2 linked regions of the Cytobacillus sp. IB215665 genome follow. Each later gene encodes a partner of the first gene's protein in a complex. Links are inferred from orthologs where the notes say so. Each region holds a gene or a part of one and is shown on either strand. Other genes may lie near its edges. The genes, in order: rny and pfkA.

Region 1 (16,181 bases):
CTGATCAAGAGCTAGCACAAACAAAGGCTGTTATAAAAAATCAAGTACTTGAAACAATCGATCATTCACGTGGGTTAGTTGAAGTGCTATATCATAATGTTGCTTCAAATATTAATCGTTCCATTGATGAATGGCTCGATGGAATTGATGGTGTGACGAAGGAAGAAATTATTGCTGTTGCGCAAGATGTACAATTAGATACGATTTATTTTTTAACAGGGATGGAGGCGAGCCAGGCATGAAGAAGATAAATTTTGAACAGCTAGAGGAGTCATTGTATTATGAAAAAATGAGCAATGGTCTTGACGTCTACATTTTGCCGAAACCGGGTTTTAACAAAACTTATGCTACGTTTACGACGAAATATGGTTCAATTGACAATCGTTTTACGCCTTTAAATAGTAACGATATGGTCACTGTACCTGATGGCATAGCTCATTTTTTAGAACATAAGTTGTTCGAAAAAGAAGATGGTGATGTATTCCAGGATTTTAGTAAGCAAGGGGCTTCTGCAAATGCATTTACGTCTTTTACACGAACAGCATACCTTTTTTCTAGTACTGATAATGTAAAACTAAATCTTGAAACATTAATAAATTTTGTTCAGGCGCCGTATTTTTCTGATCAATCTGTTGACAAAGAAAAAGGCATCATCGGTCAAGAAATAACAATGTATGATGATAATCCTGACTGGCGTTTATATTTTGGCTTAATCCAAAATATGTTTCAACATCACCCTGTAAAAATAGACATCGCTGGGACAATCGAATCAATTTCTCATATTACGAAAGAGTTGCTATATGAATGTTACGAAACATTTTATCATCCGAGTAATATGCTGTTATTTGTTGTTGGTCAAATTGATGCCGAACAAATTATGGATTTGATTCGAGAAAATCAATCGAGTAAAAACTATGAAAATCAACCTGACATTGCACGCTTCGAATACAATGAACCGTTGGAAGTTGCACAAAAAGAACAAGTGCTACAAATGAATGTTCAATCTTCAAAATGTATGGTAGGTGTTAAATCACCCAAAATAGGACGATCTGGTCAAGAGTTATTAAAGCATGAGCTAACGATAAATGTCATGCTAGACTTATTATTCGGTAAAAGCTCAATACATTATGAAAACCTCTATCAAGAAGGGCTAATAGATGACACATTTGCTTATGATTATACTGAGGAGTCAAGTTTTGGATTTGCAATGGTCGGTGGAGACACGAATGATCCAGATGAGCTAACGAAGCGTTTGCGTGAAATCATGCTTGATTTAAAAGAGCAAGAAATAACAGAGGAACAATTAACAAGAGTCAAAAAGAAAAAGATAGGAGCATTTTTAAGGGCAATAAATTCTCCTGAATATATTGCAAACCAATTTACTCGTTATGCATTTAATGACATGGACCTCTTTGATGTAGTACCTGTACTTGAATCGTTAACGATTGAGGATTTAACCAATGCAGCTGCAGAATTATTCAACGAACCACAAATGACAGTATGTAAAGTTGTTCCTAAACAATAAAAAGTTAAATGAACAAAAGTAGCTAGTAGCCCCAATAAATAGTAAAGTTTGGACAATAGCTTATCTAAGTTCAACAAATTCGTTACTTCCAAGTTAACGAGGACATATCGAGACGCATGCAAATAAAATGAATGATTTGATTTGCTGATTTTCGTACTAAAGACAAATAAATCCGGTATATATCGTATTGGTGGCATCCTGTCATCTTCAACAAAGATGACAGTCCTAGCTATGCTAATGAACAAAGTATGCGAAAAGGGTCTGTGAATTAAAGGGAGTGGAGAGTTGAAGTACGCGTTAATCACTGGTGCGAGTGGTGGCATCGGTATGGAAATAGCTAAGAAATTAGCAGAGGAAGGTTATTCATTATATGTACATTATCATCAACGCAAACTAGAAATTGACAAGTTGATTAATGGAATAGAACAGCTAGGCGTACATGCTATTGGCATTCAAGCGGATTTGTCATTATCAACTGGTCCAAATCAGCTACTTGAACAAATAAAACATGATATAGAAATCGTCATACATAATAGTGGAAATAGTTATTTTGGACTCATCACTGATATGGATGAACGAGATATTTCAGCAATGGTCCAACTGCATGTTACTAGCCCATTTACTATTACGAAAGCGTTATTACCAACTATGATTTCAAACAAAAGAGGTAATATTGTTTTTATTACATCTATATGGGGAATAACAGGGGCTTCATGTGAAGTACTCTATTCTATGGTTAAAGGTGGACAAAACACATTTGTGAAAGCATTGGCAAAAGAAGTTGCTCCAAGTGGAATTAGAGTGAATGGGATTGCACCTGGCGCAATTAATACTGCCATGCTAGACATTTTTTCGAATGAAGAAATTGAAGGTATAGAGGAAGAGATACCTTTAGGACGGGTTGGAACGCCACAGGAAATTGCGGATACCGCATTATTTCTAATTTCAAAGAAAGCTTCGTATATCACTGGTCAAATTTTGTCTGTAAATGGTGGGTGGCATTGTTAATATCATTGCTACACATATAGTAATCTATATGTGTAGCTTTTTTTGTACAGCTTTTTTCATAGCTGCTTTATTGGCTAAAAAGTTGCAACAAAGCTATGGAGAAGAGACCTTGCATAAAGTTCACTTAAATGTCATAGCGAGTTTGTATAAATTTTTCCCATTGAAACAAACTATACATGACTAAACATGAAGGAGGCTTTTGTATGTCTGTGCTAGATAATTTTGAACAATGGAAGGACTTTTTAGCAGATCGACTTCATCAAGCACAAGAAAGTGGCATGAATCAAAACACGGTATCGGATATTGCTTATCAAATTGGCGATTATTTATCCAACCAAGTAGAACCGAAAAATGCTCAAGAAAAAGTACTAGCTGATTTATGGCACGTAGCATCGAATGAGGAACAGCATGCGATTGCGAATATGATGGTCAAGTTAGTTGAAGATGATGGGGGTAATCATTAAAGAGGGGGAACTCCTCTCTTTTTTGATTTGATTGTAACATTGGAAGGGTAAAACCGCTTCTTAGCTATTCTAGATGATGGTTCTGATTTTGTAAAAGAGGTTGACAATGATATATACTTTTCACTAATGAGTAACCTGCTACATATATCCTCAACAAAATTGTAAACAGGACCATTTATTAATAAATGGCTGTTTTATCAGAGAATGTTGTTTGTTAAAGAAATAAACATTCCCCAATAAACATACATGGAATTATTTATTCTGTAAAATTATGGAAAGCATATAAAACAAGTTCTTGCGCTTATTATATGATATCAACCGTTACAAAGTTTTAAAAAGGAAAAGAGCCTGAATGATACAATAATTAGTATAAAAAGTAATTAATTATCATTGGGTATAGAATGCCCCTTTTATATTACATATAAATCATTTATTATAGTCTTATAGACTTATGTGTGATACGTAACTTAATATTTTTTTATAGTGCTGCATAGGGGGATTTGCATGCAAAAAAAAGAATGGTATTTAGAATACGAAATTCATAAAAATAGACCTGGCTTACTCGGGGATGTGTCATCTTTATTAGGGATGTTATCTATTAACATCGTTACAATCAATGGTGTTAAGGACCATCGACGTGGGTTATTATTGAGATGTGATCGGAATGAACAAATAGAGCGTCTTGCATCAATTTTACAAACTATGGATAATATAACAGTGACAAAAATACGTGAACCGAAGCTAAGAGATCGTTTAGCTGTTAGACATGGACGTTATATTCAAAGGGATGAGGACGATAAAAAAACATTTCGATTTGTCAGAGATGAGCTCGGCGTATTAGTTGATTTTATGGCAGAATTGTATAAACAAGAAGGTCATAAATTAATCGGTATACGTGGTATGCCAAGGGTTGGCAAAACTGAATCGGTCGTAGCAGCGAGCGTATGTGCAAATAAGCGATGGTTATTTGTCTCTTCAACATTGCTTAAGCAAACGGTCAGAAGTCAGCTCATTGAGGACGAATATAACGAAAATAATCTATTTATCATTGACGGTATTGTATCAACGAAAAGAGCTTCAGAACGCCATTGGCAGCTAGTTCGTGAAATTATGAGGCTTCCAGCTGTCAAGGTAGTTGAGCATCCGGATATTTTTGTTCGAAATACTGAATATACGATGGACGATTTCGATTATATTATTGAACTACGGAATAATCCTGAAGAGGAAATAACGTATGATCTCGTTGAACAACCACAAATGTTACAAGAATCTAGCTTATCTACATTTGATTTTTAGCAAATTGGAAGGTGTTTTCATTGACAGAACTAGGTAAAAGATTGAAAGAAGCAAGAGAAGAAAAAAATATTAGCATAGACGATTTACAAAAGTTAACGAAGATACAAAAACGTTATCTAATCGGAATTGAAGACGGTAATTATGATCGAATGCCTGGACAATTTTACGTGCGTGCGTTTATCAAATCGTATTGTGAAGCAGTTGAGTTAGATGCTGATGTTATTTTTGAACAATATGAAAATGAACTCCCGAGCTTATCTAATTCAGATTTACCTGGTCAGCTGTCGAGAGTACAGAGTCGTAAACAGATTTCCCCAACAACAACTTCAAAAGTGGCAGATTTGCTACCAAAAGTATTAACAGGAGTTTTTGTTTTCGGTCTTCTTATAGGGATTTACTTCATCGCACTGAATTTTTTAGGTAATTCAGATGGTACTCCAGCGCAGGAAAGTGGAGAAGACCGTGAAATTGTCGTTGAAGATAATTCAGAAGAAAATGATCCAGTTGAAGAGGTGGGCAGCGAGCCTGCAGCAGAAGACACTGATCAAGAAACTGATGTACAGGATGAAGAAGAGGACGAGCCTGAGCAAGCAGTAGAACAGGTGCTAGAATTAGTAAGTGTGCAAGGCGCTAATTCTTCCATGAAGTTATCTAATACAGAAGAATTTAATTTAGAGATTAAATCAACTGGAAATACTTGGATTACTCTTAGGAATGACCAAGGCGAACAGTTTTATTATGACTTCTTAAATGAGGATGACCAACCATTGTCCTTCGATATGAGCAAAGAAAATAAAATATCACTAAAGTCAGGCTATACACCAGTAACAGAAATATATATAAATGGAGAACTGGTAGAGTTTCCAAATGAGGGAGGAACAACCCAAACTATGGAAATCCTCTTCAATAATTAATAAAGTCATCATTTTGATGGCTTTTTTGACTTTTTCTGATATATTATTGTACATGTAAGTTATGAAGGAGGAAGAATTTGTGAATATACCAAATAAGATTACCGTTTCACGTATTTTGTTAATTCCAGTGTTTTTGGTGATTATGCTTGCACCGCTATCCTGGGGACAATTACAAATAGGCGGAGGAGAGATACCTGTTACTCATTTCATTGGTGCTATCATTTTTATTATTGCTTCCACGACTGATTGGATTGACGGATATTATGCAAGGAAATTTAATCTCGTCACCAACTTAGGAAAATTTTTAGACCCTCTAGCTGATAAGCTATTAGTGTCAGCGGCGCTTATAACACTCGTTCAGTTTGAATTGGCACCTGCATGGATGGTCATAGTCATTATAAGTAGAGAATTTGCCGTAACAGGTTTACGACTTGTTCTAGCAGGTGGTGGTGAAGTTGTTGCTGCAAACATGCTTGGCAAGATTAAAACATGGACGCAAATTGTAGCCGTTTCTGCATTGCTATTACATAATATTCCTTTTGAAGCATTGTCGATTCCATTTGCTGATATAGCACTATGGATCGCAGTATTTTTCACAATTTGGTCTGGGTGGGACTATTTTGCGAAAAATAAACATGTATTTGCTAACTCAAAGTAAACCAGCATATTGAGATGATAAGCCGAAGTAGTAAATTTTATGAGGATGAGACGGGTTTCCTTCTCATCCTCATAAAGTTAAAGGAACATAATGTAGCAGTCTTCAACCTGCTATAACACATGCTATTTTTACGGGGGGATGACATGAACGCTGAGATTATAGCAGTTGGATCAGAGTTATTATTAGGACAAATTGCGAATACAAATGCACAATTCCTATCGAAACAATTAGCAGAGCTAGGAATTAATGTTTATTTTCATACTGTAGTTGGTGATAATCAAGATCGGTTAAAAAGGGTCGTTGAAACAGCAAAGCAGCGATCAAAATTGATTATCTTCACTGGAGGGTTAGGCCCAACAAAAGACGATCTAACTAAGGAAACGATGGCATCTATGCTAAAGCAACAGCTAGTCACACATGAACAATCACTTAAAAGAATTGAAGCGTACTATGAAAAAGTAAATCGTAAAATGACAGACAATAACAAAAAGCAAGCTGTTATTCTAGAAAATGCAACGGTATTGCTTAATGACCATGGGATGGCACCGGGAATGGCTATAACGAAGGATCAAGTTACATATATGCTATTGCCAGGCCCTCCAAAGGAAATGCAACCAATGTTTTTGAAATACGGGACAGAATATCTCAATAACCTCTTAGGTGTTCGTGAGAGAATCATATCTCGCGTATTAAGATTCTTTGGAATTGGTGAGTCAAAGTTGGAAACTGAGATTGAAGATTTGATTGATAAGCAAGTGAATCCAACGATTGCTCCGTTAGCATCTGACTTTGAAGTAAAACTTCGATTGACAGCTAAACATTCCTCAGTAGACATAGCTAATGAGCTTCTTAATGATACAGAACAAGAAATACTAAGTCGTGTTGGTCAATATTTTTATGGTTATGAAAACACCTCACTATTAGAACATGCGGTAGCTGTTTTACAAGAAAAAAAAATGACGATATCTAGCGCTGAAAGTTTAACTGGAGGCATGTTCATGAGTGAGTTAATAGCTGTTCCTGGTTCTTCATCTGTAGCTAAAGGTGGAATTGTAGCTTATACGAATGATATGAAGGAAACATTACTCAATGTTAACCGAACGACACTTGTACAGGAAGGTGCCGTCAGTAAAAAATGTGCACAACAAATGGCTGAGCATGTGAGGAAATCATGTAACTCTGACTGTGGAATTAGCTTTACTGGAGTTGCTGGACCACAAAGCGTGGAAGGTAAAGATGTAGGAACGGTCTTTATTGGGCTTTCGATCAATGATCATCCTACAGAAGTCTATTCATTGAAATTGGCTGGTTCTAGACAAATGATTAGAGAAAGAGCTATTAAATATGGATACTATTATTTACTCAAACAATTGAAAAAATAATAAGCTATGGGCTACCCAACTTTTGTAGTTTCTTTGAATTAAAATATACACACGAATATAATTAGTACGATGTGCATCTTTGCTACTATAAACCGATGACTGTTTAGTAAAACGATATCTATACCTGCTATTTAAGTAACTATAAGCAACAAAGTATACGAAAAGAGCCTAAGTTTTAGATCCCCAAATCTACTTTACCCAACAATGTTCTAGTTTGCTGATTGAATTCACTTTTGAATAAAAAAACGAATAGATGTTCGTTTTTTGCTTGGCAAATGTCCAAAAACAAGGTATAGTATAAGTAGTAATGGAGATGAGGAGGAATAAATGTGAGTGATCGTCAAGCTGCATTAGATATGGCGTTAAAGCAAATAGAAAAACAATTTGGTAAAGGATCAATAATGAAGTTAGGTGAGCAGTCGGAACGTCAAATCTCTACCGTTCCTAGTGGTTCATTAGCATTGGATGTTGCACTTGGAGCAGGTGGTTATCCACGTGGTCGTATCATTGAAATATACGGACCTGAAAGCTCTGGTAAAACAACAGTTGCACTTCATGCGATTGCTGAAGTGCAAGAACAAGGCGGTCAAGCTGCATTTATCGATGCTGAGCATGCGTTAGACCCTATTTATGCACAAAAGCTAGGTGTTAACATAGAAGAACTATTGCTATCTCAACCTGATACAGGTGAACAGGCGTTAGAGATTGCTGAAGCACTTGTAAGAAGTGGTGCTGTTGATATTTTAGTCATCGATTCAGTTGCAGCGCTCGTTCCAAAGGCTGAAATTGAAGGGGAGATGGGAGACTCTCATGTTGGCTTACAAGCACGTCTTATGTCTCAAGCCTTACGTAAGCTCTCAGGAGCAATAAATAAATCTAAAACGATTGCTATTTTCATTAACCAAATTCGTGAGAAGGTTGGTGTTATGTTTGGGAATCCGGAAACTACACCTGGTGGTCGTGCGTTAAAGTTTTATTCTTCAGTACGTTTAGAGGTTCGTCGAGCTGAACAACTGAAGCAAGGAAATGATATCGTAGGTAATAAAACGAAATTAAAAGTAGTAAAGAATAAAATAGCACCTCCGTTTAAAATAGCCGAGGTTGATATTATGTACGGTGAAGGAATTTCCAAAGAGGGAGAAATTCTTGATATGGGCTCTGAGCTCGATATTGTCCAGAAGAGCGGATCTTGGTACTCGTTTGAAGGTGAACGTCTAGGGCAAGGGCGAGAAAACGCTAAACAATTCTTAACGGAGAATGCGGACATATCAAAACAAATACACGAACAAATTCGAGAACACTACGGCCTTAACAATACAACAGAGCCGGTGGGCGACGATTCTCAAAGTGAACTCGAATTAAAAGAGTAAACAACATAAGCTCTAAAAGAAGGATACTACATGAAGTATCCTTCTTTTTCATTTACGCTGTTTTCGTATTAATAAAAAAAGCTAAACACAAATATAGCTATCGATCGGCGCATCATTTCTTATCAAAGATTATGAAAGTCATATAAAACTCATCAGTTATTTAAATGTAAGTGAAAAAATACAACAAAGTTTACGAAAAGTGCCTACATTTATCATTAGTTCTATTCAATAGCTTTCAACAACAGGACATAGTATGGTAAATCATCTACCAGTTTATAAGGTGGTAGGACTAAGGTTTGCAGAAAGTCTGTCGCTGTTCAAGTCAAGGTTTGTGCGCTCTCTTCCAATATTAAGGAAAGATGGCAGTGGCAGGCCTTGACAATAAAATTACCCACCTTTACAATTAGTATGTATATTATACATGCTTGTTAATATTACAATTGTTACTATTAAGAATTTTTTCAAACAAAATTGGAGGACAGATAGGAAGAAGGAGCGATCGGTTGGTGTCAGGTGCAAGTGCAATGAAATAGTTGCCACGTACTTATGAAGCACACGATGAAATTACTTGTGTAGGTATTTAACAATAAATTACCAACGATATTGAGTAAATTCACAGTCTTTTTCCAGGCTTATAACAGCCTCTAGTATTGGAACTTGAAAAGCCATTGTGCATGTTGGAATTTATTAAGGGAAAAATTACATGCCGACAGTTTGAATCTAGCAAGAAACAAGTATATAGCAAGAGGAGGTGAAATGATGGACAATCTCAATCCCATTATAATCATCGCCATTTTGCTTGCCATAGTCGGTGCAGTTGTTGTTCTTTATATCTCACTTGTTCGTAAATCTAATGAGGCGAAAATCACAAGCGCAAAAAGCGCTGCTGAACAAATTATTAACGATGCAAATCGAGAGGCTGACGCGCTTAAAAAAGAAGCGCTTCTTGAGGCAAAGGATGAAATCCACAAACTTCGAACAGAAGCAGAAAAAGAAATTCGTGATCGAAGAAGCGAACTAAAAAAACAAGAAAATCGGTTAATGCATAAGGAAGAGAATCTTGATCGTAAGGATGAATCTTTATCTAAGCGAGAGAGTGTGTTAGAAAAAAAGGAGGATTCTCTAGGTCAAAGACAACAGCATATTGAAGAGATGGAAAGCAAAGTGGAAATGATGTTTAACAAACAACGTACAGAGCTTGAACGTATTTCTAGTTTGACACGTGAGGAAGCGAAACAAATCATTCTTAGCAATGTTGAAAAAGAGCTTGCACACGATGTTGCGATTACGATCAAAGAAGCAGAAAGTCGCGCTAAAGAAGAAGCTGATAAAAAGGCAAAAAACATTTTATCATTAGCCATTCAACGTTGTGCGGCTGATCATGTAGCGGAATCTACAGTTTCTGTCGTAAATCTGCCTAATGATGAAATGAAAGGACGTATCATTGGTCGGGAAGGTAGAAATATTCGAACTCTAGAAACGTTAACAGGTATTGATTTGATCATCGATGATACACCTGAAGCAGTGATTTTATCTGGCTTCGATCCGATTCGACGTGAAACGGCTCGCATTGCTTTAGATAAGCTTGTTCAAGATGGACGTATTCATCCTGCTCGTATTGAAGAAATGGTTGAAAAATCGAGAAGAGAAGTGGATGAATATATTCGCGAAATTGGTGAACAAACGACATTTGAAGTAGGTGTACATGGACTCCATCCAGATTTAATCAAAATATTAGGTCGACTTAAGTACCGAACGAGTTATGGTCAAAACGTGTTGAAGCATTCAATGGAAGTCGCATACTTGTCAGGGTTGTTGGCAGCTGAGTTAGGTGAGGATGAGTTACTAGCTCGTCGAGCAGGCTTACTTCATGATATTGGTAAGGCTATAGATCATGAGGTTGAAGGTAGTCATGTTGAAATTGGTGTAGAATTAGCTATGAAATACAAAGAGCATCCAATTGTTATTAATAGTATAGCTTCACACCATGGTGATACAGAGCCTACTTCTATTATTGCAGTATTAGTAGCTGCTGCCGATGCATTATCTGCAGCAAGACCTGGAGCAAGAAGTGAAACACTTGAAAACTATATAAGACGTCTCGAAAAGCTTGAAGAGATTTCTGAATCATTTGATGGTGTTGAGAAATCATTTGCAATTCAGGCTGGGCGTGAAGTTCGAATTATGGTTAAACCAGATTCGATTGATGATCTGGAAGCTCATCGATTAGCTCGTGAGATTAGAAAGAAAATCGAAGATGAGCTCGATTACCCAGGTCACATAAAAGTGACAGTGATTCGGGAAACACGAGCTGTCGAATATGCAAAATAAAGTGGTTTTTACCACTTTATTTTTTTTGTTTTGGCAAAACTGATAATAAATTGTACAAATATAAAGGGGTCGAAAAAATGAAAATTTTATTTATTGGAGATGTAGTTGGCTCACCAGGAAGAGATATGGTTAATGAATATGTTCCTAAATTAAAAAAGAAATACTTTCCTTCAGTTACTATTATTAATGGTGAAAATGCAGCAGGGGGTAAAGGGATAACTGAAAAAATATACCACGGTTTTATTAAGGCTGGAGCACAAGCGGTTACACTTGGTAATCATACGTGGGATAACAGAGATATATTTGAGTTTATTGACTCTGCGAAATACATGATACGCCCTGCAAACTTTCCAGAAGGTGTACCAGGTAAAGGCATCGTTTATATCCCTTGTGAAGGTCGTGAGGTTGCCATTATTAATATACAAGGAAGGACATTTTTAAATCCAAATGACTGCCCATTTACAAAAGCTGATGAATTAATTGAAGAAGCAAGAAAGCGAACTAAAATCATTTTTGTAGATTTTCACGCGGAAGCCACGAGTGAAAAACAAGCAATGGGTTGGTATTTAGATGGAAGGGTATCTGCTGTTGTAGGAACGCATACACATGTGCAAACGGCCGATCATCGCATACTACCTCAAGGTTCTGCATATATAACTGACGTAGGTATGACAGGTCCATATGATGGAATATTAGGTGTTGACAGAGAAGCAGTTTTGAAGCGTTTTTTGACTAATCTCCCTGTTCGGTTCGAAGTAACCGATGGAAGAGCTCAACTTAATGCTGTAGTCATTGATATTGACAACAAAACTGGTAGAGCTAAAGGGATTAACCGTATTATTATTAATGATGATCATCCATACTTTGATTAAATTTTTATCATTAATTGTATAAACTTTGATGTGTATATGTGATTGGAACAGTCTTTAGAGAAGAAAAGATACCCCGTTTGCTAGATCTACATGTGTTTATAACTTGGTACGTAAGCTAAGGCTCTTTTCGTCAACTCTGTCGCTGTTGTTATCAAATTAGTACCATTAAAAGTGGTTATATATGTTAGTCATTGTTGTACAGAAGAAAAGGTGCCACGAAGGCAAGATGTATTCGTACTTATATCTTAGAACGAAAAGCAACAATCAATGCGAAGTCATCCTTTCGTCAATTTTGTTGATTTTTCAAATAGGTAATATGTGATTGTTCGTTCTTACATAAAACAACTGTAATGAAAACGTATTTATTTCTTAAACCGTATATTGATTTTGAATTCGAAAAGGGATTTATCCAGAGTTGTTGATTTGCTAGTCATTTGGCTGTAATAAAAACCTATTTTCCTAACCTTGTTTCTCCAGAAATTAAGATTTTTGTGAATTTTTTGATAAAAGATTAAAAACTTGCAGGAATACTATATGTGACTACTGAATATAGTATCAATGGGCTTATATATATACAAAATGTTCTACTGAACACTTATCATTCACAGTAAAAAACAAGGAGGAACTAGGAATGGAAATATTAAAGGTTTCAGCAAAGTCTAACCCTAATTCTGTGGCTGGTGCACTTGCAGGAGTACTACGAGAAAGAGGGGCAGCAGAGATTCAAGCGATTGGGGCAGGTGCATTAAACCAAGCAGTGAAAGCGGTAGCGATAGCAAGAGGTTTTGTAGCTCCAAGTGGTGTTGATCTCATTTGTATCCCAGCGTTCACGGACATCCAAATTGATGGAGAAGAACGGACGGCAATCAAATTGATTATTGAACCTCGCTAGGTTCATTGTTAGAATTTTACTCTAGAAGTTAGCATAAACCTGTTTGCGAATACTGCAAACAGGTTGTTTTTATACTGTGAAGAAAATACAGTTAGCCACGCTGCTATTCATTGTACAGGTGATACGATCGTAAAGATGGACACATGAGTCCCCATCCTCAGTTGATATGATATACGCAAAGAAGAAAAGATGCCAAGTGGGATTAGTTTATATACATGTAAGATGTTCTTACGAAAACCGTCGATAATGCCGAGAAAACTCTTATGATAAAAGAGGAGGATTAAGAATGAACATTTTTGATGCACATTGCGATGTTTTATTAAAGATGTGGCTCAATCCATCTATTTCATTCGAAAATGACAAGTCATTACATATAACTTACGAGCAAATGGTTGCGACAAAAAGTAAAATACAATGCTTTGCGATTTACATTCCTGAATCTGTCAGTAATATAGATAAATTTGACGTCGCATTAGAAATGATAGATATATTTTATAATCAAATCATCGCTAAATATGATCATATTAAACTAGTTAAAACAAAACAAGATATTAATACCTTAAATAGTAATGAAATTGGTGCTATGTTAACGCTTGAAGGGTGCGATTGTATAGGGTGGAGTATTACTAGGTTAAAAACTCTCCTCCAGCTAGGTGTTTCTTCTGTTGGTTTAACATGGAATTATGGCAATACTGTAGCTGACGGTATTTTAGAAGAGCGAGGAGCTGGTCTTTCATCATTTGGAAAAGAGGTTGTTCAAACATTCAATGACCAAAAAGTATGGACAGATGTCTCTCATTTATCAGAGCAAGGATTTTGGGACGTAATGGCATTAGCGGACTATCCAATTGCATCACATTCGAATTGTTATAAGCTTTGTGACCATCCGCGCAATTTACATAACGATCAAATTACAGCTATGATCGAGAAAGATGGCATGATAGGTGTTACCTTCGTTCCACAGTTTTTATCCGTACACGGTCATGCAGGCATAACAGATATATTGTTACATGTAGAACATTTATGTTCTTTAGGCGGAGCTAAGAACATAGGGTTTGGTTCTGATTTCGATGGCATTTCTACAACAGTAAGAGGTATGGGAAACTTTAAGTGCTATATGCATTTAATTGAAGAATTACATAAATATTATAGCGATGAGTTAGTAAGAAGTTTTTTATATCAAAATTTTGTAGAACATTTACCTGAATAATAAATGATTTTTTAGAAAACAAAAAAATTATTCATATAATCGACAAATTTTATGTTGAAACACTTGCAATTTTTTGATTATAGGTCTAGAATTGTAAGCGTTTAGTACATCCAAACATTTCATAATTGTTATTCATCAAAAACATTTTAGATTGCCATGTAAGTGTCTTGGTTGGAACGTGCTATAACAAATTGTACATGTTCAAAAGGGAAAGAAAATGATGAAGGTACCAATAATTTACTTGTATGCGCTTTAAATGTGTAAATACAAAATGAGCGGGTATGAGGAGAATATCAAACCATTGTATGACTGATACTTTTTGAACATTCTCAAACAAATGCTGTTAAATATATAATATTGAACGTATTCCAAAGGGGTGTAAGACATGATCAATCAACTTTCATGGAAAGTTGGCGGACAACAAGGGGAAGGTATTGAAAGTACAGGAGAAATTTTCTCAGTAGCGTTAAACCGATTAGGGTATTATTTATATGGGTATCGCCATTTTTCCTCACGTATTAAAGGTGGTCATACGAATAACAAAATTCGCGTTAGTACAACTCAGGTTCGTGCTATTTCTGATGATTTAGATATACTAGTAGCATTTGACCAAGAAACAATTGATGTTAACTTTAGTGAGTTACGTGATGGTGGGATTGTAATTGCTGATGCAAAGTTTAACCCGACCATTCCAGATGATTCAAAAGTAGCATTGTATGCGGTTCCATTCACGGAGATTGCAACTGATTTAGGCACTTCGTTAATGAAAAATATGGTTGCTGTAGGTGCTTCTAGTGAGCTACTTGATATTGACACGAAGGTGTTCTTTGAAGTAATTGACGAAAAGTTTGGCCGAAAAGGTCAACAAATTGTCGATAAAAACATGGAAGCAATTCAAGCAGGCGCTGATTTTATGAAGCAACAGCTCGGTAACAGTAATAAAGAGATGAAAATTGAAAAAGCAGATGGTAAAAAGCGTCTGTTTATGATAGGTAACGATGCGATTGCATTAGGTTCATTAGCTGGAGGGGCTAGATTTATGCCTGCATATCCTATTACACCAGCTTCTGAAATAATGGAGTATTTAATTAAAACGCTACCTAAATTTGGTGGAACAGTTATACAAACTGAAGACGAAATTGCTGCTTGTACAATGGCAATTGGTGCTAATTATGCGGGAGTAAGAACTCTAACTGCGTCAGCTGGACCTGGTCTATCGTTAATGATGGAGGCAATTGGACTATCTGGTATAACTGAAACTCCACTTGTTATTGTTGATACACAGCGCGGAGGGCCAAGTACTGGATTACCGACTAAACAAGAACAGTCAGACTTAATGGCAATGATTTATGGAACACATGGTGAAATTCCAAAAATCGTTATGGCCCCAAGTACAGTGCAGGAAGCATTCTACGATTCAATAGAAGCATTTAACTTAGCAGAAGAGTATCAATGTCCAGTTATTCTTTTAACAGATCTGCAACTGTCTCTTGGAAAACAAACAGTAGAGCCACTTGATTATGATAAAATTGAAATTCGTCGTGGTAAACTTCAACTTAATGAAGAATTACCTGAATTAGAAAATAAAGCTTACTTTAAGCGTTATGAAGTAACTGAAGATGGTATTTCACCACGTGTTGTACCAGGAACGAAACATGGTATACATCATGTAACGGGTGTTGAACATGCTGAAACTGGAAAACCATCTGAAGATGCAGAAAATCGTCAATTACAAATGGATAAAAGATTCCGTAAACTTGATAAGTTGAAATTTGATACACCCGTCTATAAAAACGTTCAACACGAAGATGCTGACTTGTTAATCGTTGGTTTTAATTCCACACGTGGAGCGATTGAAGAAGCGATGACACGTTTAGAAGAAGACGGTATCAAGGTGAATCATGCACACGTTCGTTTAGTGCATCCATTCCCAACTGATGAGATTCAACCGCTTATTCAAAAGGCGAAAAAGGTCGTTGTCGTTGAAAATAACGCTACAGGTCAACTTGCAAGTATTATGAAAATGAACGTAGGATTCGGAGAGAAAATAACATCAGTCTTAAAATATGATGGAAATCCATTCCTGCCACATGAAATACACACAAAATGCAAGGAGATGTTCTAAATGGCGACGTTTAAAGATTTTCGAAATAATGTCAAACCAAATTGGTGTCCTGGGTGCGGTGATTTCTCAGTTCAAGCTGCCATTCAAAGAGCAGCTGCGAATGTTGGCTTACAACCTGAGGAATTAGCAGTAGT
Region 2 (15,995 bases), on another replicon or contig:
TATTTTGATCTAAGTTAAATTTTTCATGTGCGGTGATGTCTATTATTATTTCTTGTAAAGTGAGTTGTTTTTTATTCTTTTCATTTAACTCCCGATAATCATCCTGCCAAATTTTTATGTCATTATTAAGTTTGATAATTTCTTTTTGCTGACGATCAATCATACTAACTTGTTTTTCCTGTAAAACGCCAAACATATATAAAAAAACTAGCCAGCTAATAATGGCTCCAATAGCTACCCCAGCAAAAAAACGCTGCCAATTCGGCAATTGAAAATGTGGCGGGATCCTCATCGTGATATATGTTCCTGTGTAAACCAATGAATGATTTCCGTCCCGGTTTGTGCGCCCCCCATAGCTGAAACAATAAGTAGAATTTGTTTAAATACATCACGAGTTTCTCCAGAAAATATGCCGCGCTCAAAGCTATAAATCGCATCAAATGTTCCACCAATTGCCGCAACTAATGCCCATATCTTTAATCTGTTTGACAGACGAAACATTTCAGTTAAGGGTGGTTGCCCAGATATAAATGCTCCTAAACCACCAATTAAAGCCCCGCCGAGTAGAACACCGAAGGCTATAAAATAGCTTTTTATAAACATTGGGATAAATGCTTCCTTTAATTCCATACTCATCATCCTTTCGATACATGTATATGGACAAACATTAGGAAATATGTTTTTGATTTGTATAGCTTGGTTACAACAAATATAATTATTAATAGAGGGATTTTAATGAAGCAAGGAACAAAACTGTACTTGTATGGAAGTTCTATATTCTGTTAACAAAAAAAGAAACAACAGCTTCTGTCATTCGATGACTAAGTTAGCTACGTATTTAAATGAACCTGAGTCTACAAGTGCATTTAATTCGGGTTATTTATAAATGAACTCTAAAAGTAATGATGATAAGGTGGGGGTTTCTATGTCTTTTGTTCACCTTCAAATAAAAAGTGCGTACAGCTTATTAAATAGTGCAGCATCAATTGAAAGTTTAGTTATAAAAGCAAAACGTCACGGCTTTAGTGCTTTGGCATTAACAGATGAAAATGTCATGTACGGAGCTGTTTCCTTTTATAAAACATGTTTAAAGCACTCAATAAAACCTATCATTGGTCTTACGGTATCTGTACTTGTAAATGAAAGTTCAGATGAGCCTAGTACTTATCCCTTAGTATTGCTCGCAAAAAATAACAGTGGCTATCAAAACTTAATGAAAATTAGTAGTACAGTATTAACAAAGGCGAAGGACGGTATTCCATTAAAATGGCTGCACCATTATAGACAAGATCTTATTGCAATTACACCTGGTCGTCATGGTGAAATAGAACAATTGTTACTTAATAATGAGGTTGAAAAAGCAAGAGAACGTGCTAATTTCTACAAAGGTTTTTTTGCTAATAATTGCTTTTTCTTTTCAATTCAACAACATAGACAACATGATCGGGAATTAACTGAAAAGCTAGTAACGTTAAGTAAAGATGTTGATCTCAGTGTTGTTGCAACAAATGATGTACATTATACAGAAAAGAAAGATGCTATTGCTTATGATTGCTTAACAGCTATTAAACAAGGGGTAAAATTATCAGACGATCATTTATCAAAACTACCTTCAAATGAGTATTATTTAAAGAGTCCAGAAGAGATGCTTGAACTTTTTAATAGCTACCCAAGCGCAGTAGCAAATTCTGTTGAAATAGCTAATAGATGTAATGTTGAGATAGCACTTGGTACAACGCAATTGCCAAGGTTTCCTGTTCCAGATGGCAAGCAGTCGAATGATTACTTAGCTTCTTTATGTTTGAAAGGGTTAAAGGAGCGTTATTTAGAGCCGTCAGACGAACATTATGACCGCCTAATGTATGAATTAGAAATTATAAATAGAATGAAATTTAGCGATTATTTTTTAATCGTTTGGGACTTTATGAAGTATGCGCAACATAACGGTATCCTAACAGGTCCAGGGAGAGGGTCTGCCGCTGGTTCGCTAGTTGCATATGTCTTATACATAACTAATATAGATCCAATAAAGCATCAGTTGTTGTTTGAGAGGTTTTTAAATCCACAAAGGGTTACGATGCCTGATATAGATATTGACTTTCCAGATACCCGTCGTGACGAGATGATCCATTATGTAAAGAATAAGTACGGGCAATTACATGTCGCTCAAATCATTACATTTGGTACGCTTGGTGCAAGAGCAGCATTACGTGATGTCGGAAGAGTAGTGGGGGCATCACCAAAAGAAGTGGACTTTTTAGCTAAAAAAATACCGATGAAGCAAGGAATCACACTTGAGGAGGCGTATCGTCAATCTTCTGAGTTTAGGGAGCGTATACAACAAACCGATGTGGCGAAAAGAATATATGAAATAGCGTTAACAATAGAAGGCTTACCACGACATACATCTACTCATGCTGCGGGTGTAATTATAAGTGATCGACAATTAACGAATATCATTCCCATTCAAGAAGGTCATGCAGATGTATATTTAACACAGTATCCAATGGATATTTTAGAGGATATTGGTCTACTAAAGATGGATTTTTTAGGCTTACGTAACCTTACATTGATAGAAAATATTATAACTATGGTTGAAAGAAAGACTGGGAATAACATTAACCTAGATCAAACTCCAATGGATGATAAGGTCACATACTCTCTCCTTAGTCAAGGGCAAACGACAGGTGTTTTTCAGCTTGAATCCGAAGGCATGAGGCAGGTGCTCAAAAGATTGAAGCCGAGTAGCTTTGAGGATATTGTTGCTGTAAATGCACTATATAGACCTGGACCAATGGATAACATACCGATTTATATTGACAGGAAGCATAATAAGTCTCCAATTTCATATCCGCATCCTGATTTAGAGTCTATATTAGCTAAGACGTACGGTGTGATTGTGTATCAAGAACAAATTATGCAAATTGCTGCGGTAATGGCAGGATTTTCGTTAGGTGAAGCGGATCTATTAAGAAGGGCAGTATCAAAGAAGAAAAAGGATGTATTAGACGAAGAAAGGGAACACTTTGTCAATGGCAGCGTTAGCAAAGGATACTCTGTGTCGGTTGCAAATTCTATTTATGATTTAATAGTTCGCTTTGCTAATTATGGATTTAATAGAAGTCACTCAGTTGCATATAGCATGATTGCGTATCATTTAGCTTATCTAAAAGCAAATTATCCAATCTATTTTTATGCATCAATCTTAACAAGCGTCATAAGTAAGGATGATAAGCTCGCTTCCTATATTAGAGAAGCAAAGCAGCAAGGCATAAAAATATTACCACCATCCATAAATCACAGCTTCTTTGGTTTTTCAGTTGAAAAACATGGACTTAGGTTTGGACTAGCTGCTATTCACCATGTTGGAGGAGCTGCTTTAAAAGAAATCTTTCGTAGCCGAAAACAAAAAAAGTTTAGTGATCTATTCGATTTTTGCATACGAACTTCCGCGAAGCAAATTAATAGACAAACGATAGAGTCATTAGTAATGGCAGGTTGCTTTGATGAGTTTGGAGAAAACAGAGCTACTATATTAGCTAGTATAGATATTGCATTAGAGCATGCTGAACTAGTTAGACCAGATAGCAAAGATCAAATTGAGTTATTTCATGAGGAGTTTATGCTCAAGCCAAAATATGCTCAAGTTGCAGAATTATCCGAAGATCAAATGTTAAAGCTGGAGAAAGAAGCTGTTGGATTCTATCTCTCAAGATATCCAACAACTATGTATGAAGATTTATTCTTCTCCATACGTACGAAAAAAATTCATCAGCTTGCAGATAATAAATCAAATGAATTAGTGAAATTAGGTGTATATATTACAAATGATCGAGTGATACGTACAAAAAAAGGGGAAGTAATGTCATTTTATACATTTAGTGATGATTCAGGAGATGTTGATGCGGTTGCGTTTCCGGCTGTTTATAAACAATATAGTAATATTCTACACAAGGGCAGTATCGTGGTCGTAGAAGGGAAATGTGAAAGAAGGTTAGAAAAGCTACAAATTATTATTAAAACCGTTTATACAATGGATGAAATGATAAAGTCATCTTCTAATAAGTCTCTTTATTTGAGATTTGAAGACACACAAATGGCTGAAGGGAAAGTTCAAGAAATAAAAAATATATTATCAACATTCCCTGGAGAAACTGCGGTACTTATATATTATGAAAGGGAACAAAGAACAATTCGCCTACCTGAAGAATTTTTGGTAGACCCTTCAGAAGAATGTATAGAGCAGATGACCAAGGTATTGGGTGAAAGAAACGTTGTTTTAAAATGATATACTTCTTTACTTCTATCACTATTATGTTATATTGTATAGGTATCATTGGTCAGACCAATCTACTGTCGTTTGTGAGATGAGTTCTATTAGCATATTGAAAGAAGCGGTAGCTAATAAAACAATAGGTACATTGCGTGGCAGTAAGAGAGGTAGTTTTTTGCTATATATTTCGCTAACTTTGTAGTACATTAAGGAGTGAAATGACATGTCATTAAGAGAAGAAGCATTACATATGCATAGTATTCATAGAGGAAAGTTAGAGTCCAAATCTAAAGTTCCTGTTCGAAATGCAAAGGATTTAAGCTTAGCCTATTCACCTGGTGTAGCAGAACCTTGTAAGGATATTTATGATGATGTACAAAAAGTCTATGAATATACGATGAAGGGAAATATGGTTGCTGTAGTCTCTGACGGTACAGCTGTATTGGGGCTTGGTAACATTGGACCAGAAGCAGCTATGCCTGTCATGGAAGGGAAAGCCGTACTTTTCAAAAGCTTTGCTGGAGTTGACGCCTTTCCAATTTGTTTGAACACAACAGATGTTGATAAAATTGTTGAAACAGTGAAATTATTAGAACCGACATTCGGTGGGGTTAACCTTGAAGATATCGCAGCTCCAAATTGTTTCATCATTGAAGAACGCTTAAAGAAAGAAACGAATATCCCTATTTTCCATGATGACCAGCACGGAACAGCTATTGTTACAGTAGCCGGTTTGGTGAATGCACTTAAATTAGTTGGGAAAAAGATGTCTGAGATTAAAGTAGTAGCTAATGGAGCAGGTGCAGCTGGAATAGCAATTATCAAATTATTATATAACTTTGGTGTAAGAGATATAGTGATGTGCGATTCTAAAGGTGCTATATTTGAAGGTAGATCGTACGGGATGAACAATGTAAAAAATGAAGTAGCGAAGTACACTAATCGGGAAAAAATGGAGGGAACATTAGCCGATGTAATCAAAGGTGCTGATGTTTTTATAGGTGTTTCTGTTGAAGGTGCACTAACTAAGGAAATGATTCAAAATATGGATGATGATCCAATTATATTTGCAATGGCAAATCCTAATCCTGAAATAATGCCTGATCAGGCGAAGGAAGCTGGAGCAAAGGTTGTTGGAACAGGTCGATCTGATTTTCCAAATCAAGTAAATAACGTCTTAGCCTTTCCTGGAATTTTTCGAGGTGCGCTAGATATTCGTGCTACACACATAAATGAGCAAATGAAGATCGCTGCTGTTAAAGCGATTGCAAGACTTGTTTCAGACGAAGATCTACATGCAGACTATGTCATTCCAGCCCCATTTGATCCTAGAGTAGCTCCAATGGTTGCTGCAGCTGTTGCAAAAGCTGCAATGGAAACAGGTGTAGCACGTATCAAATTAGATCCAGAGAGTATTGCAGAAAAAACCCGCAAACTTTCAATTATTGGTAATGAATAATAATGTCATCAAGGTCAAAAGTTTATATAGAAATTGTTCATCAATTACAATGCATAATTACAGAAGATAGATTGACAGCTGGTGATAAAATCCCATCAGAACGTGAGCTTGCTGTTAGATTAAAGGCAGGCCGTTCTTCTGTACGTGAGGCACTGAGAGCGTTAGAATTATTAGGTATTATTGAAACACGACAGGGTGAAGGAACGTTCATCAAAGAATTTGGTGACCATAGCCTTATTGAGTTAATTGGAAGCTTTATTTTACAGGATGATAAGGCTAAAGAAGATATACTAGAAACAAAATATTTACTTGAGCGCAATTCTATTTTTTTATGTTGCAAAGTAAGTAATAAAAGCTATTTACAATGTTTGAAGTCGTTAACTTCTGGTAATAACTTTGATCATGATCAATTTATGAAAACGGTTGTAGAAGCGACTAATAATAGGCTGCTGCTAAGAATTTGGCTAGTGTTATTTGATTATTATAAGTTGGAATATCATTCTTATAACCTTCCGTTAGACTATTATACAGAACTCATAAATGCACTTGAGGAAGAAAAAGTAGACTTAGCACTTAGCATTTATGAAAGCATAGCTGTAAAACAATTGTCGATAGATGCATGACAAACTTTGACAAAATTATTTATCACATTTAGTTAAAGTAGAGGTAGTATATAGAATTTGGTAAAGGGGATTTACACAATGCTTAAGGATTTTTTTGTAAAAAAGAAAAAGTATGCATCCATTCCCTCAGAGCAAGCAAAACAAGATGTGCCCGAAGGTATCATGACAAAATGTCCAAGCTGTAAAAAAATTATGTATACAAAAGAATTAAACAAAAATTTACGTGTATGCTTAAATTGTGATCACCATCATAGAATGACAGCTTTCGAAAGAATTGGCAGTTTGATAGATGAAGGGACTTTTCGTGAGTATGATCAAGGCTTGATCTCAGATAATCCACTAAACTTTCCTGGATATGAAGAAAAGATAGAAAAAGATCGTATCAAAACAGGTCTTAACGAAGGTATAGTTACTGGTGAGGGAGAAATTAGTGGCTTTAAAACAGTTATAGCTGTTATGGATTCACACTTTCGAATGGGTAGTATGGGGTCTGTAATTGGAGAAAAAATTACTCTTGCTATTGAAAAGGCCATGGAGCTGAATGTACCTTTTATTATATTTACTACTTCAGGTGGTGCGAGAATGCAGGAGGGTGTATTAAGTTTAATGCAAATGGCTAAAACAAGTGCAGCCCTTAAACTTTTTAGTGATCAAGGAGGACTCATTATATCTGTAATGACAGATCCTACAACCGGCGGGGTTTCAGCGAGTTTTGCATCTTTAGGAGATTATAATTTTGCTGAACCAGGTGCTTTAATAGGATTTGCTGGTAGACGTATTATAGAGCAAACAATACGAGAAGAGCTTCCGGAGGATTTTCAAACTGCTGAATTTTTATTGGAAAAAGGGCAGCTTGATGCTGTAGTACATCGGCAAAATATGAAAGAAACTTTAGAGAATGTACTATCCATACATATGGGAGGTGATTTGGAATGGTAGCTGAGTTAGAATTTGAACGCCCTGTAATTGAACTAACTAAAAAAATTGCTGAACTGAAGGAATTTACACAAAACTCTGATGTAGATTTATCTGCTGAAATTGAAAAACTTGAGCAGCGGTTAAAGAAATTAGAAAGTGAAATATATGGAAATATGAAAACGTGGGATCGGGTTCAAATAGCTCGTCACCCAAATCGCCCAACAACGTTAGATTATATTGAACGTTTATTTACTAATTTTATGGAGTGTCATGGAGACCGATATTTTGGAGATGATGGTGCAATCGTCGGAGGAATAGCAAAATATTATGGGCTTCCTGTAACTGTTATAGGGCATCAACGGGGTAAAGATACGAAAGAAAATATTCGTAGAAATTTTGGAATGCCTCATCCAGAGGGATACCGTAAAGCATTACGTTTAATGAAACAGGCAGAAAAATTTCAGCGCACGATCGTTTGTTTTATTGATACTAAAGGTGCTTACCCAGGGAAAGCTGCTGAAGAAAGAGGACAGAGTGAAGCGATTGCAAAGAACTTATTTGAAATGGCTGGATTAACAGTCCCGGTTGTTTGTATTGTCATTGGAGAAGGTGGAAGTGGAGGAGCATTAGGGATTGGAGTGGGAAACCATATTCATATGTTAGAGAATTCAACATATTCAGTAATCACTCCAGAAGGTGCCGCATCTATTTTATGGAAGGATGCAGCGCTAGCCAAAAAAGCTGCTGAATCGATGAAGATTACTGCACCAGATTTAAAGGAGTTAGGTGTTATTGACGAAATTATTCCTGAAATTAAAGGTGGAGCTCACCGAGATGTTGATGAGCAAGCTAAGCTAATTGATGTAGTTTTAAAGCAATCAATTAGTGAACTAAAGGAATTAGATCCCGCAGCCTTGGTTCAGGAAAGGTATAGAAAATACAAAACTATCGGACAAATTTCTTATGAAAACGGTTACGTAGAGGTAAAATAATGCAACGTGCATCCTAAATCAATTTTGGATGCACGTTTTCCTTTTTTTTTCACATTTGTGATATTGTTTTCATCGTAATGAAATGTTATTTTAAGAATACTTAGGTTCTGATGATGGAGGTCGGATGTATTTTTTTGTAAATCTCGCCTTCTCTTCTCAAGGCCGTTCATACAAATAAATGAGGTGAGACGTAATGAAAAGAATTGGTGTGTTAACGAGTGGTGGAGACTCCCCAGGAATGAATGCGGCAGTTAGAGCAGTTGTTAGAAAAGCCATTTATCATAATGTTGAAGTATATGGAGTGTACCAAGGCTATGCTGGTTTAATGAGTGGTAATATTAAAAAGTTAGAACTTGGTTCCGTAGGAGATATCATTCATCGAGGTGGAACAATGCTCTATTCTGCAAGGTGTGAAGAGTTCAAAACACCCGAAGGGCAGAAACAAGGTATTGAGCAGTTAAATAAGCATGGGATTGAAGGGCTTGTTGTTGTTGGTGGAGATGGATCGTATAGAGGAGCAAAAGCGCTAACTGAGCATGGTTACCCTTGTGTAGGCGTACCTGGAACGATTGATAATGATATTCCTGGAACTGATTTTACTATCGGGTTTGACACTGCATTAAATACTGTAATAGATGCGATAGATAAGATTCGTGATACTGCTACTTCTCATGAACGTACCTATGTAATCGAAGTAATGGGAAGGTTAGCAGGTGATATAGCGTTATGGGCTGGCTTAGCAGGTGGAGCAGAAACAATTCTAATACCTGAAGCAAACTATGACATGAATGAGATTACTGATAGATTAAGAAGTGGACATGAACGAGGTAAGAAGCATAGTATCATTATCGTTGCAGAGGGTGTAGGCAGTGGTGTTGATATCGGTAATAAGATTCAAGAGGAAACTGACTTTGAAACACGTGTGTCTGTATTAGGACATATTCAACGTGGTGGATCACCTACTGCATTTGACAGGGTATTAGCAAGCCGACTAGGTGCGAAATCTGTAGAGCTTTTATTGGCTGGTAAAGGTGGCCGTGCTGTCGGTATTCAAAATAATAAACTCGTCGATCATGATATTATCGAAGCGTTGGCACAGCAACATCATATTGATGAAGATATGTATAAATTATCAAAAGAATTATCAATATAGAAAGAAAATTACTATTGGGGGTAGAAATTGATGAGAAAAACAAAGATTGTATGTACGATTGGTCCGGCTAGTGAAAGTATAGATAAGTTAGTTGAGTTAATGGAAACAGGGATGAACGTAACTAGATTGAATTTTTCACATGGTGATTTTGAGGAGCATGGAGCACGTATAAAAAATATTCGTGAAGCAGCCAAAAAGACTGGAAAAAATATAGCTATTCTTCTCGATACGAAGGGTCCGGAAATTAGAACACACACGATGGAAAGTGGTGCAATTGAGTTAATTGATGGTTCTGAAGTCATTATTTCAATGGAAGAGGTTATTGGTACACCTCAAAAGTTTTCTATCACTTATCCAGGTTTAATTGAAGATGTTGAAGTTGGTTCTAAAATTTTACTAGATGATGGTTTAATTGGCCTTGAAGTAATTGCAATTAATGCAGAACTTGGGGAAATAACAACAAAAGTATTAAATAAAGGTGTATTAAAGAATAAAAAAGGGGTAAATGTTCCAGGGGTTAAGGTGAAATTACCAGGAATTACTGATAAAGATGCTAACGATATCATTTTTGGTATCGAACAAGGTGTAGATTTTATTGCTGCTTCTTTTGTTCGCCGTGCTAGTGATGTTCTAGATATTCGTGAGTTATTAGAAAAACATGATGCACCAAATATACAAATTATACCAAAAATTGAAAACCAAGAAGGCGTAGATAATATCGACGATATACTTGAGGTTTCAGACGGATTAATGGTAGCTCGTGGAGATTTAGGGGTTGAAATACCAGCAGAAGAAGTTCCTCTTGTACAAAAAGAACTTATTAAAAAATGTAATGAGCTTGGAAAGCCTGTTATCACAGCAACTCAAATGTTAGATTCTATGCAACGAAATCCAAGACCTACGCGTGCTGAGGCGAGTGATGTTGCAAATGCCATTTTTGATGGTACTGATGCAATCATGTTATCTGGGGAAACTGCAGCTGGAACGTATCCAGTAGAAGCTGTAGGTACAATGCACAGCATTGCATCCCGTGCAGAAACGGCATTGGAATACTCGCAAATTTTAGCGAAGCGTAGTAAACAAACAAATCCAACGATCCCTGATGCTCTTAGCCAATCGGTTGCTCATACTGCACTTAATTTGGGAGTTAATGCGATTATTGCTCCAACAGCGAGTGGCTATACTGCTAGAATGATTTCTAAATATCGTCCAAAAGCACCAATTATTGCAGTAACAGGAGATAAATCTACTTCTCGTAAGCTTGCTCTTACTTGGGGTGTCTATCCAATAACGGCTAAACAAGCGAACTCAACAGACGAAATGCTTGAAGTAGCTGTCCAGGCATCATTAGACTCTAAACTTATTTCATGCGGTGATTTAGTCGTAATTACAGCAGGTGTTCCAACTGGTGAAAAAGGTGCTACCAACTTAATGAAAATCCATGTGGTAGGCAATGTTATTGCTAAAGGACAAGGTGTAGGTCGTAAATCAGCATTTGGAAAAGCGGTTGTCGTATCTAGTCAAAAAGATGCTAAACAAAAAATGACAGAGGGAGCTATATTAGTTACTCAATGTACAGATGCTGATATGATGTCATCTTTAGAAATGGCTTCAGCTATTATTACTGAAGAAGGTGGCCTTACAAGTCATGCAGCAGTAGTTGGACTGAGCTTAGGTATACCTGTCATCGTTGGTGTGGAAAATGCGACTAAGATTATTAAAGATGGAAATGAAATAACTGTTGATGGCGGCTTAGGAACTATTTATGAAGGAAGAACTAGTGTATTATAAATTCATTACTGGAGAAGGTGTTATACCTTCTCTTTTTTTTATTTTAAGGTATAATAAGGACAAATAGATCAATATTGTACAATGGTGATTGGAGGACCTCAATATAATGTTGCAAATGATGATTGCACTGATCATTATAGTTCCAGCACTAGAAATTGGCTTATTAATATTGTCAGGTAATACTTTAGGTATATTTCCGACGATCGTTTTAATTATATTAACTGGTGTTTTAGGAGCATGGCTAGCTAAAAAGCAAGGAATGGAAACATTACGTAATTTTCAACAACAGGTGAGCTACGGACGACCTCCGGGAGATGCAATTATAGATGGACTTTGTATACTAGTTGGTGGTGTAGTATTATTAACCCCTGGCTTTATTACCGATGCAATAGGTTTTATGCTACTAATTCCGTTGACTAGAAATATTTTAAAGCCATTCCTACTCAAAATCATCAAAAGGATGATTGACCGTGGAAGTATAACGATTATACGATAACACAAGGGAATAGGCATATTAGTAGAAAATTTATCCATAGTAAAAAAAGAGTCCTTATTTAGGACTCTTTTTTACCTATGATGTAAGCATATAATTCATTAAATATATTTGCACTATGCAGGGTTTTAATAATTACCAATATAACAGGTCCAGCGATTAGCCCCAAAAACCCTAGCAGTTTAAATCCAATGAATAATGATACGAGCGTTGCTAAAGGATCTAAACCAATACTAGATGATAATACTTTAGGTTCCATAATTTGTCTTGTAATAAGGATGATGATATATAGTATCCCTAACCCAATTGCTAGAGATATATCACCACTTACAGCTGCATAAACGATCCATGGCACTAAAATAAGTCCTGTTCCTAAGTACGGAAGTAGATCAACAAAACCTATTATTAAAGCGATTGTTATTGCATAATTTACTCTCAAAATGAGCAACCCTATTAATACGATAATTGCGGTAATCGATATTAGAGTTGCTTGAGCTTTTAAAAATCCGAAAAGAGCTTTTTTTAAGTCAAAAAAGACTTTTTTACCGCTAGTTCTTGCTTTTCTAGGTAACAGTTTACTCATTAATCCAGACAGACGATCCCAGTCCTTACTTATGAAAAAAGTAGCTAGTAGTGAAAAAACGACAACTGTTCCAGTGTTAGGAACCCAAGCTAATAAGTTTGGAATGTTTTCTAGTACTTGTTGGATGAAATCTCCGACACTTGATGCAATATTCGTACCGACTGATGAAATGTTTTGCATAATTGTATCTTGTTGCCCAGCATCTAGATTTTTAAAGAACACTGCAAGCTGGTTGTAGAACGGAATGATTTTACTTGCAATAAACACTTCAATATATTGCATTAGTGTGTTAAAGTGTTCAGGTACAACTTTAGCTAAATATTCTGTGCCTGAAACGATTTCGACAACTAATAGTGTAATTAAGCCTGCTATGATTCCGAATAATAAAATTAAGGTAATAAAGATTGATAGTGATCGTGGTATTTTTGCTTTACGTTCCAAGAGGTTTACGATCGGGTTTATTAAATAAGCGATTATTAGCGCAATAATGAACGGATATGTAACAGTTGATACATAATAAAATCCTATGATTCCAATCGTTATTACTGCTAATACAAATAGTAGGCGTAGCCCACGGTAAACATATTCAAGATTCAATAAACAGCCCCCCTATCCCATATAAATATTTTATAATAATATGGTTAAGAATGGAAAGGATAGTTTTGTGAATTTTATACATTATATGGCGTTTCTTTCACATTTACCAATTGTTTGTTATGATTGACCTGGTAGAGCGCAGCAAGGAGGATTGATTACATTGTTCACTCAAGCAACAGCATTCTTATTAATCTTACTAGCAATTGGAATCATCGCAAAAAATCAATCACTAATCATTGCTATTTTTGTCCTACTGCTAATAAAATTGCTTGGGTTTGATTCAAAGCTATATCCTTATATTCAAGGTAAGGGGATTAATTGGGGTGTAACGATTATTACAATTGCTGTATTAGTTCCTATTGCGACAGGTGAAATTGGGTTTAAACAACTAGTTGAAGCTCTTAAATCTCCATATGCTTGGATTGCATTACTGTCTGGAATGGCTGTTGCGATCATTGCAAAAAGTGGTTTAACGTTATTGGAGAATGATCCTCATATTACAGCAGCGCTTGTATTCGGCACAATTTTAGCAGTAGCACTGTTTAAAGCTGTAGCAGTTGGCCCTTTAATTGGGGCAGGGATTGCATATATATGTATGAGAATTTTTAATATTTTTGGTTGATTATTTTCTTGTAATAATATTTTTTTAAATAAATAAGGTTCTTTTCATTCACAAGAGTCTGATAATTGTTTATAATAATACTAATATGTTATCTTTCTTATATTAATGCCCTTACTCACAATTAAATAGTAGAGGGGTATTTTTACATGTCTTAGCAGGATTGTTAATCTTTTGCAAAAGCATAAAATGTAAGCATTTTCTTTTTGTGAGATAAGATCATTCGCACTTCCCACTTTGTAAAAAAACAAATTTTCTCAAATAAATGAGAGGGACTATAGACTATGCAGCATGTTTTCTTAAGTTAAGGAGGGAAACTTTCACATGCTTATTAGTGTATTAGTGCACATATTTTCTTATTATATATAAATAGAATAACCTTGCTGTTGATGTGTATATGAAATAAGTAAGCTTTTTCCTAATTTGAGCAACCGCTCAATTTCTAGTACAGTAAATATAAAGGCTATGGGGAATTTTATTTAAAAAAGGAGAGATTTTTATGACAGTAACACGCGGTCTGGAAGGGATAGTAGCAACAACATCATCTATTAGTTCAATCATAGATGACACACTAACATACGCAGGATTTGACATTGATGATCTTGCAGAAAATGCTAGTTTTGAAGAGGTCATTTACCTACTTTGGAATCGCAAATTACCTAACAAAAGTGAGCTTGAGCAACTAACAAATGAATTAGCAGAAAATGCTAGCATTCCTCAAGAAATCATTGATCACTTTAATATGTATCCTATTAACGAGGTTCACCCTATGGCGGCATTACGCTCAGCTATTTCCTTGTTAGGATTATATGACGCTGAAGCTGATAAAATGGATGAAGAAGCAAATTATCGTAAAGCTATTCGTTTACAAGCAAAAATACCTACAATTGTTACTTCTTTTTCACGTATACGAAAAGGCCTTGAGCCGATATCACCACGTACAGATTTAGGTTTTGCTGCTAATTTCTTGTACATGCTTACAGGTGAAGAGCCAAGTGACATCGCAATAGAAGCGTTTAATAAAGCGTTGGTATTACATGCGGATCATGAGCTCAATGCTTCAACCTTTACTGGTCGTGTGTGTGTCGCAACATTATCTGATGTGTATTCTGGGATTACTGCCGCAATTGGTGCACTTAAAGGTCCTCTTCATGGTGGAGCAAATGAAGCAGTAATGAAAATGCTAACAGAAATCGGATCAGTAGAAAATGTAGATTCTTATATTCAAAATAAATTTGAACAAAAAGAAAAAATTATGGGTTTTGGTCACCGAGTATATAGAAAAGGCGATCCTCGTGCGAAACATTTAAAGGAAATGTCTGAGAAACTAACAAGAATTACAGGTGAAACAAAGTGGTTTGAAATGTCTGTGAAAATTGAAGAGCTAGTAACATCTGAAAAACCACTTCCTCCTAATGTAGATTTTTATTCTGCTTCTGTCTACCACAGCTTAGGAATTGATCACGATATATTTACACCTATATTTGCTGTAAGTCGTATCTCAGGCTGGTTAGCACACATATTAGAACAATATGAGAACAACCGTTTAATTCGTCCAAGAGCAGAATATACAGGACCGAGTAAACAAGTTTATATTCCTATGGAACAGAGATAATATAGAAAGTATTTTATGTAAGGAAGTATTAAATGATAAAATAGTATTTGGTTGGAAAGGGAGCTCCTCTCTTTCCAATGGATAATGTATTAATAATAATAATAACAGCATCACGGATGGAGGTTTTTTTGTTGACACAAGGGAAAAAAATTACGGTTGAAAATGGAAAATTAAATGTACCAAATAATCCTATTATTCCTTTTATTGAAGGTGATGGTACGGGGCCAGACATTTGGGCAGCTGCATCACGAGTGTTAGAGGCTGCAGTAGAAAAAGCGTACAATGGTGAGAAATCAATTGTTTGGAAAGAAGTTCTTGCGGGTGAAAAAGCATTTAACCAAACAGGTGAATGGCTTCCTGAGGCAACACTTGATGACATTAGAGAGTACATAATTGCTATCAAAGGACCACTGACTACACCTATTGGTGGAGGTATTCGTTCTTTAAATGTAGCTCTTCGTCAAGAACTTGATTTGTTTGTATGTTTAAGACCTGTACGTTATTTCCAAGGTGTTCCGTCACCTGTTAAGCGTCCAGAGGATACTGATATGGTTATCTTCCGTGAAAACACAGAAGATATCTATGCAGGGATTGAGTATGCAAAAGGCTCAGATGAAGTGAAAAAAGTGATTGACTTTCTACAAAATGAAATGGGAGTTGCCAAAATTCGCTTCCCAGAAACATCAGGTATCGGAATTAAGCCAGTGTCGGAAGAAGGCACATACCGCTTAGTACGTTCAGCAATAAATTACGCTATCAAAGAAGGACGTAAATCTGTAACGCTTGTTCATAAAGGTAACATCATGAAATTTACTGAAGGTGCATTTAAAAATTGGGGATATGAACTTGCGGAGAAAGAGTTTGGGGATAAAGTATTTA

Evidence for each region.
Region 2: rny (region 1) and pfkA share a complex: the UniProt entries of both Bacillus subtilis proteins name them as parts of the possible RNA degradosome complex. The link is inferred for Cytobacillus sp. IB215665 from one-to-one orthologs.

Annotation. Positions count from the first base shown.
Region 1 is NZ_JAXBME010000004.1:377,099-393,279, forward strand. The notes cover bases 8,672-11,662. They hold rny (ribonuclease Y), read left to right. Parts: upstream 8,672-9,376; coding sequence 9,377-10,948; downstream 10,949-11,662. Other genes in these bases: SLH52_RS08145 (TIGR00282 family metallophosphoesterase), read left to right, coding at 11,026-11,662. Also shown: EF-P 5-aminopentanol modification-associated protein YfmF, read left to right, coding at 1-242; EF-P 5-aminopentanol modification-associated protein YfmH, read left to right, coding at 239-1,525; ymfI (elongation factor P 5-aminopentanone reductase), read left to right, coding at 1,811-2,533; SLH52_RS08110 (DUF3243 domain-containing protein), read left to right, coding at 2,737-2,997; SLH52_RS08115 (DUF3388 domain-containing protein), read left to right, coding at 3,502-4,293; SLH52_RS08120 (helix-turn-helix domain-containing protein), read left to right, coding at 4,314-5,207; pgsA (CDP-diacylglycerol--glycerol-3-phosphate 3-phosphatidyltransferase), read left to right, coding at 5,287-5,865; SLH52_RS08130 (competence/damage-inducible protein A), read left to right, coding at 6,009-7,247; recombinase RecA, read left to right, coding at 7,577-8,617; more of SLH52_RS08145, read left to right, coding at 11,663-11,820; stage V sporulation protein SpoVS, read left to right, coding at 12,452-12,712; SLH52_RS08155 (dipeptidase), read left to right, coding at 12,999-13,922; SLH52_RS08160 (2-oxoacid:acceptor oxidoreductase subunit alpha), read left to right, coding at 14,308-16,047; SLH52_RS08165 (2-oxoacid:ferredoxin oxidoreductase subunit beta), read left to right, coding at 16,048-16,181. UniProt on the Bacillus subtilis protein: Endoribonuclease that initiates mRNA decay. Initiates the decay of all SAM-dependent riboswitches, such as yitJ riboswitch. Involved in processing of the gapA operon mRNA, it cleaves between cggR and gapA.
Region 2 is NZ_JAXBME010000002.1:7,134-23,128, forward strand. What follows is about bases 7,634-10,438. They hold pfkA (6-phosphofructokinase), read left to right. Parts: upstream 7,634-8,458; coding sequence 8,459-9,418; downstream 9,419-10,438. Other genes in these bases: accA (acetyl-CoA carboxylase carboxyl transferase subunit alpha), read left to right, coding at 7,634-8,265; pyk (pyruvate kinase), read left to right, coding at 9,449-10,438. In the rest of the region: sporulation membrane protein YtrI, read right to left, coding at 1-292; SLH52_RS02100 (YtrH family sporulation protein), read right to left, coding at 289-630; dnaE (DNA polymerase III subunit alpha), read left to right, coding at 926-4,288; SLH52_RS02110 (NADP-dependent malic enzyme), read left to right, coding at 4,497-5,732; SLH52_RS02115 (FadR/GntR family transcriptional regulator), read left to right, coding at 5,735-6,355; accD (acetyl-CoA carboxylase, carboxyltransferase subunit beta), read left to right, coding at 6,434-7,294; more of accA, read left to right, coding at 7,288-7,633; more of pyk, read left to right, coding at 10,439-11,209; SLH52_RS02140 (FxsA family protein), read left to right, coding at 11,316-11,705; sporulation integral membrane protein YtvI, read right to left, coding at 11,764-12,882; SLH52_RS02150 (DUF441 domain-containing protein), read left to right, coding at 13,043-13,504; citZ (citrate synthase), read left to right, coding at 14,001-15,116; icd (NADP-dependent isocitrate dehydrogenase), read left to right, coding at 15,248-15,995. UniProt on the Bacillus subtilis protein: Catalyzes the phosphorylation of D-fructose 6-phosphate to fructose 1,6-bisphosphate by ATP, the first committing step of glycolysis.